2 regions of the Pseudomonas sp. MPC6 genome follow, and region 2 is predicted to be linked to the other one. Evidence: predicted binding sites of a transcription regulator. Region 2 holds the regulator's gene; the other holds the start of a gene.
The links. Region 2 encodes sigma-54, which starts transcription at its own class of promoters, with help from an activator protein. Its sites were predicted from a motif close to ANTGGCATNNANNTTGCTNT; they were not measured.
Positions count from the first base shown of each region.

Region 1: a site for sigma-54 is predicted at 1,428-1,447, ahead of ELQ88_RS06435 (pilin). Genes of this name have one in related genera too.

Region 1 is NZ_CP034783.1:962,761-966,305, reverse strand. It holds gene ELQ88_RS06440 (BON domain-containing protein) at 293-646, opposite strand; gene ELQ88_RS06435 (pilin) at 962-1,381, opposite strand; gene pilB (type IV-A pilus assembly ATPase PilB) at 1,607-3,301, shown strand; gene ELQ88_RS06425 (type II secretion system F family protein) at 3,304-3,545, shown strand, end outside.
Region 2 is NZ_CP034783.1:5,938,445-5,941,989, reverse strand. It holds gene rapZ (RNase adapter RapZ) at 1-568, opposite strand, end outside; gene ptsN (PTS IIA-like nitrogen regulatory protein PtsN) at 571-1,035, opposite strand; gene raiA (ribosome-associated translation inhibitor RaiA) at 1,048-1,356, opposite strand; gene ELQ88_RS29670 (RNA polymerase factor sigma-54) at 1,431-2,924, opposite strand; gene lptB (LPS export ABC transporter ATP-binding protein) at 3,108-3,545, opposite strand, start outside.

The DNA of each region.
Region 1 (3,545 bases), 1.9 Mb from region 2:
AAATGGATTGAATACCTGTAGGAGCCGGCTTGCCGGCGAAGGCGGTGTGTCAGTCGACACTGTTATTGACTGACCGCCTTCGCCGGCAAGCCGGCTCCTACAGGGGATCGGCGTACACCTGTCGAAGCTGCTATCTTTTGCTTTTGCCAATAGAACAGGCCCCGAACACGAATGTCCGAGGCCTGTAATGGCCACGTCCTTGTGGCCTTTCGCATGAACTCTCAAGTTGCGGCAGGCGTATGACTCGGCCCGTCTGCCGCGCCTTCTCCCGGTCCAGGCGAGAAGTCTTGCCTTACTCGGCTTTAAGGCCGTCAGCGGAGACCGCTTGGACGCCTTTGATTTTCTTGGCGATAGCCACGGCGGTGGCTTTCTGTGCGTCTGTCACGGCAACGGTAGACGACAGGGAAACAACACCTTTGTTGGTTTCAACCTTGATGTCAGTACCAGGAATGCCTTTTTCGGTGACCAGGTCTGCTTTGACTTTGGTGGTGATCCAGGTATCGGAAGTAGCTTCTGTGGCTTTGGTCATTTCACCGGCAGCCAGCACCATTGGCGCTTGAGTGGCTTGAGTCTGGGCAAATGCAACGTTGCCCAGGGTCAGGGTCAGCGCGGTAGCAGTAGCGGCAGCGATAGCGAACTTCTTCATACGAGTAACTCCTGTTTTTTCATAAAGTCTGCTGCGTGTCTTGTCAGCAGGGTTACTGGGTATATTGCGAACGCTGTGCCAAGTTTGAGACAGTCAACAAATCGTTATAAATCAGCAACTTAGAAAATCACCTGATTTTCGAAATCATGCAAAATGCATGACTTCGAAATTATCTACATGCAAGTTGCGGGTTTTAGCGTGGGCCTAAGGCCATGAATTGTCGGGGTTTTCTTGTGTTCTGGAGATTCGAAGGAGTTTGTCAAAAAAAACCCCGCTTTAAGGGCGGGGCTTTGCGTACTAAAGCTTTGTGAAACGTTAAGCGCCAGCGGCAGTGGTGCAACCTTTAGGCAAGAAGTCCTGGTCCGCAGTGCTGGTGCAAACCCAGCCAGTGTTCGAGCGCGTCAGCGTGATCGTCTTGTTGAGAACCGGTGCAGGCGCGTTAACGATCGTACAAACAATTGTGCCAGCACCACTAGTGGCTGTTCCAGAAGCAGTTAGTGCGCAATTCGAGGTTGGGGTAACTCCTCCAATTGCCGTCACATCTGCCGGACCGTTCCCGTTATTCATCAGGTCTTCAAATGGTATTTTCAGCGCCGAAATCTCCGCCAGGCCAGCGGTGACCTTGGCCTTCGCCTGATACTTCGAGTAAGCCGGCAACGCAAACGTCGCCAGAATCCCGATGATCGCCACCACGATCAGCAATTCGATAAGCGTAAAACCTTTCTGAGTATTCATAGTCAAGCTCCATGCATGAGTCAAAATCTCATGATCTGAATGAGCCACAGCACAGCCCATGCCAAACCCGTCAACTGCTGCTTTCAGGGGTTGAGCCGAGGCAATCGCCTTTTCCTACCCCCAGGATCCGCACTATCTGACAATTATTGTCACCTCAGCCCCACAGGTTTGGCTCCGCCGCTTGACTAGGCTATAAGTCATGCATTGTTTGCGTCCGGTATCCCCATGAATGACATCGCCCTTAGCGGCCTGGCCAAGCAATTGGTCCTGGCCGAACTGCTCTCTGACAAAAGCGCGCAACAGGCGTATCAGCAAGCCCAGCGCAACCGGATTTCCCTGGTCAACTACCTGGTGCAAAACAAACTGGTGAATAGCCGTCAGGTTGCCGAGATTGCCTCGGAGCATTTCGGCATGGCGCTGCTGGATCTCCACTGCCTGGATAAAGAGTCACAACCCAAAGGGCTGGTCAGCGAGAAACTGGTCCGCCAGCACCACGCCCTGCCCCTCTGGCGACGTGGCAACAAGCTGTTCGTGGGGATTTCCGATCCAACCAATCACCAGGCCATCAACGATATCCAGTTCAGCACCGGCCTCAGCACCGAAGCCATTCTGGTCGAAGACGAAAAACTCACGGACGCCATCGAGAAATTCTTCGACAGCCACAGTACCGGCCTGGAAGACATGGCCGACATTGACCTCGATGGCGTGGACATCGAGTCGGTAGACGACAACAATCGGGACGCCGGCCAGGATAGCGATGACGCACCCGTGGTGCGCTTCGTCCACAAGATGTTGCTCGATGCGATCAAGAGCGGCTCTTCCGACCTGCATTTCGAGCCCTACGAAAAAACCTACCGCGTGCGGATGCGCACCGACGGCATGCTGCGCGAAGTCGCCAAACCGCCGATTCAACTGGCCAACCGCATCGCTTCGCGGCTGAAAGTCATGGCCAGCCTCGACATCTCCGAACGGCGTCGGCCCCAGGACGGGCGGATCAAGATGCGCCTGTCCAAGAGCAAGTCCATCGACTTTCGGGTCAACACCCTGCCGACCCTGTGGGGCGAGAAAGTGGTGATCCGGATCCTCGATCCGTCCAGCGCGCAAATGGGCATCGATGCCCTCGGCTACGAACCCGACCAGAAAGACCTGTACATGGCCGCGCTCAAGCAGCCACAGGGGATGATTCTGGTCACCGGACCCACCGGCTCAGGCAAGACCGTGTCGCTCTACACCGGCCTGAATATCCTCAACACCGTGGACATCAACATTTCCACCGCCGAAGACCCGGTGGAAATCAACATGGAAGGCATCAACCAGGTCAACGTCAATCCGAAGCAGGGCCTGGGATTTGCCCAGGCGCTGCGCTCGTTTCTGCGACAGGATCCGGACGTCATCATGGTCGGCGAAATCCGCGACCTGGAAACGGCGGAAATCGCCATCAAGGCCGCCCAGACCGGGCACCTGGTGCTGTCGACCCTGCACACCAACAGCGCTGCGGAAACCCTGACCCGCCTGCACAACATGGGCATCCAGGGCTTCAACATCGCCACCTCGGTGAGCCTGATCATCGCCCAGCGCCTGGCGCGCAAACTGTGCAGCCATTGCAAGAGACCGATCGAGATTCCCCGGGAGGCGCTGCTCAAGGAGGGTTTTCCTGCGGAACGCATCGGCTCGTTCACGATCTATGAACCGGTCGGTTGCGATCACTGCAACGGCGGTTATAAAGGGCGCGTAGGGATTTATGAAGTGGTGAAGAACACACCCGCATTGCAACGGCTGATCATGGCCGAGGGCAACTCGCTGGAAATCGATACCCAGATGCGCAAGGACGGGTTCAACGACCTGCGCACGTCCGGGTTGATCAAGGCCATGCAGGGCATCACCAGCCTTGAAGAAATCAACCGGGTCACCAAGGACTGAACATGGCGGTCAAAGCAGCAAAAATCAGCGTGTATGCCTGGGAAGGCACGGACCGGAAAGGCTCGAAAATGACCGGCGAACTCAGCGGTCAGAACCCGGCGCTGATCAAGGCGCAGTTGCGCAAACAAGGGATCAATCCCGGCAAGGTGCGCAAGAAATCCGCCTCGATCTTCAATCTTGGCCAGCGCATCAAGGCCCAGGAGATTGCCCTGTTCACCCGGCAGATGGCGACCATGATGAAAGC
Region 2 (3,545 bases):
AACGCACGTCGAACACCAGGTCGGCGTCCACCGGCATGCCGCGCTTGAAGCCGAAGGATTCCACCAGGAACGCCGTACCGGGTTCCGGTTGATTCAGCAGGCGCAGCTTGATGGTATCGCGCAACTGATACAGGTTCAGGTTGGTGGTGTTGACCTTGAGATCGGCGAGGTCGGCGATCGGCCCGAGCAGGGTGGTTTCATCGCTGATCGCTTCCGCCAGTGAGCGGTTGGCGTTGCTCAGGGGGTGACGCCGGCGGGTCTCCGAAAAACGTTTGAGCAAGGTTTCTTCGTCGGCGTCCAGGTACAGGACATCGCACTGGATATGCCGGCTGCGGACTTCTTCCAGCAGCTCGGGGAAGCGCGACAGGTGGCTCGGCAAGTTGCGCGCGTCGATCGACACGGCAACCAGCGGCTGGGCCAGTTCGGTGTGGATCAGTGCACGTTCGGCCAGTTCCGGCAAAAGCCCGGCAGGCAGGTTGTCGATGCAGTAAAAGCCGTTGTCCTCGAGAACATCGAGCGCGGTACTTTTACCTGAGCCGGAACGGCCACTGACGATGATCAAGCGCATGATTACTGACCGTTTTGCTCGTCCAGGACAACCTGATACAAGGCTTCATTGCTCGGGGCGCTGCGCAGCTTTTCGCGTACTTCCTTGCGATCGAGCATGCTGGCGATCTGCCGCAGCAGCTCCAGGTGCGCATCGGTGGCGGCTTGCGGGACCAGCAGTACGAACAGCAGGTCGACCGGGGCACCGTCGATGGCGTCGAAATCGATGGGTGCGTCCAGATGCATCAAGGCACTGACGGGTGCGGTACAGCCCTTGAGGCGACAGTGGGGGATGGCGATGCCGTTGCCAAAACCGGTCGAGCCGAGTTTTTCACGGGCAATCAGAGCCTCGAAGACATCTTGCATCTCCAGATCCGGGACTTCTTTATGGATGAGGTTGGCAATTTGCTCGAGGGCTTTCTTTTTACTGCCGCCCGGCACGTTCACGAGGGAACGGCCGGGGGTCAGGATGCTTTCAAGTCGGATCATGGGTTGGGAGTGTTAACGACCGGTCGCGCCCTGGAGGAGGCTTTGGGTCTTTTCCTTATGCTTTTTGAGTTGTTTATCCAGCTTGTCGGTCAATGCGTCGATCGCCGCGTACATATCGGTATGTTCCGCGTTGGCGACCACTTCATTGCCGGGAATATGCAGCGTGGCTTCGATTTTCTGCTTCAGCTTTTCGACCGTCATCGTGACCTGCACGTTGGTGATCTTGTCGAAATGCCTCTCCAATCGTTCGAGCTTTTCGCCGATGTAGGTGCGAAGAGGTTCGGTCACTTCCAGTTGGTGTCCACTGATGTTGACTTGCATACAGCTTCTCCTTCGTTGCCAGTGCATAAAGCGGCAGGCAGAAATGCCTGCCACTGGAACGCTGTGGCGTGGCTCTACATCAACCGCTTGCGTTCGCTCGAAGGCGCGATCCCGAGGGATTCGCGGTACTTGGCGACGGTGCGGCGAGCCACCTGAATGCCTTGTGCCTCCAGTAAACCAGCGATCTTGCTGTCACTCAACGGCTTTTTCTGATTTTCCGCTGCAACCAGTTTTTTGATGATCGCGCGGATCGCCGTGGACGAGCATTCACCGCCTTCCGAGGTGCTGACGTGGCTGGAAAAAAAGTATTTCAGTTCATAGATGCCCCGGGGGGTATGCATGAATTTCTGCGTAGTCACCCGGGAAATCGTCGACTCGTGCATGCCCACCGCCTCGGCAATGTCATGCAGCACCAACGGTTTCATGGCTTCGTCGCCGTACTCCAGGAAGCCGCGCTGATGCTCGACGATCTGGGTGGCCACTTTCATCAGGGTTTCGTTGCGGCTCTGTAGGCTCTTGATGAACCAGCGGGCCTCTTGCAACTGATTGCGCATGAAGGTGTTGTCGGCACTGGTGTCGGCGCGGCGCACGAAACCGGCGTATTGGGCGTTGACCCGCAGCCGCGGCACCGATTCCTGGTTCAGCTCCACCAGCCAGCGCTCGTTGTCCTTGCGCACGATGACATCGGGGACGACGTATTCGGCTTCGCTGGACTCGATCTGCGAGCCAGGCCGCGGGTTGAGGCTCTGCACCAGTTCGATCACCTGGCGCAGTTCATCTTCCTTGAGCTTCATGCGGCGCATCAGCTGGCTGTAGTCGCGGCTGCCAAGCAGGTCGATGTAATCGCTGACCAGACGCTTGGCCTCGGCCAGCCACGGGGTCTTGGCGGGCAATTGGCGCAATTGCAGCAACAGGCATTCGCCCAGGTTGCGGGCGGCGATGCCGGCGGGTTCGAATTGCTGGATGCGATGCAGGACGGCTTCTATTTCGTCCAGTTCGATGTCCAGTTCCGGGTCGAAGGCTTCGAGAATTTCCTCGAGGGTTTCGTCCAGGTAACCCTGATTGTTGATGCAGTCGATCAGGGTCACGGCAATCAGGCGATCGGTGTCGGACATCGGTGCCAGGTTCAGTTGCCACAGCAGATGGCTTTGCAGGCTTTCACCGGCCGATGTACGGGTGGTGAAGTCCCACTCGTCGTCATCGTTGCTCGGCAGGCTGCTGGCGCTGGTCTGGTAAACGTCCTCCCACGCGGTATCGACGGGCAGTTCGTTGGGAATGCGCTCGTTCCAGTCACCTTCCTCGAGGTTATCCACCGTCGGGGCGGTTTCCTGGTAGGAGGGTTCCGACACGTCGGCATTGGGGAGCTGTTCGGCTTTGTCGGCCAAGGGGTCGGCGTTATCGAAGTCGTCGCCTTCTTCCTGGCGTTCGAGCATCGGATTGGACTCCAGGGCCTCCTGGATTTCCTGTTGCAGGTCCAGGGTCGACAATTGGAGCAGGCGGATGGCCTGTTGCAGCTGCGGTGTCATCGTCAGCTGCTGGCCCATTCTCAAGACTAGCGATGGTTTCATGGCAGGGGCTTAACACCTTATTCGCCGGCGCACATGCGCCATCCACTACAGGGCGCCGGAGCGCCAAACATAAGCAAATTATATGCCCGAAACTTTAGCGTTTGCCTAGAGCGCTGTAACAATAAAAAAGTGTTGATTTTTTATCGAGACAAGCGCTTGAGCGGCAAGGCGGACACCTCAACGCTACAGGCGGAACTCATGGCCCAGATACACTTCCTTGACCAGTTCGTTGGCCAGGATGGTGGCAGAGTCGCCTTCGGCGATCAGTTGCCCATCGTTGACGATGTAAGCGGTTTCGCAGATATCCAGGGTTTCGCGGACGTTGTGGTCCGTGATCAGCACGCCAATGCCCTTGGCCTTGAGGTGGTGGATGATCTGTTTGATGTCGCCCACCGAAATCGGGTCCACGCCGGCGAAAGGTTCGTCGAGGAGGATGAATTTCGGGTTGGTGGCCAGTGCCCGGGCGATTTCCACGCGGCGGCGTTCACCACCGGACAGGCTCATGCCGAGGTTGTCGCGGATGTGGTGGATGTGGAATTCCTGCAGCAGGCTTTCCAGCTCCTTGCGGCGACCGGCCTTGTCGAGTTCCTTGCGGGTCTCGAGGATCGCCAGGATGTTATC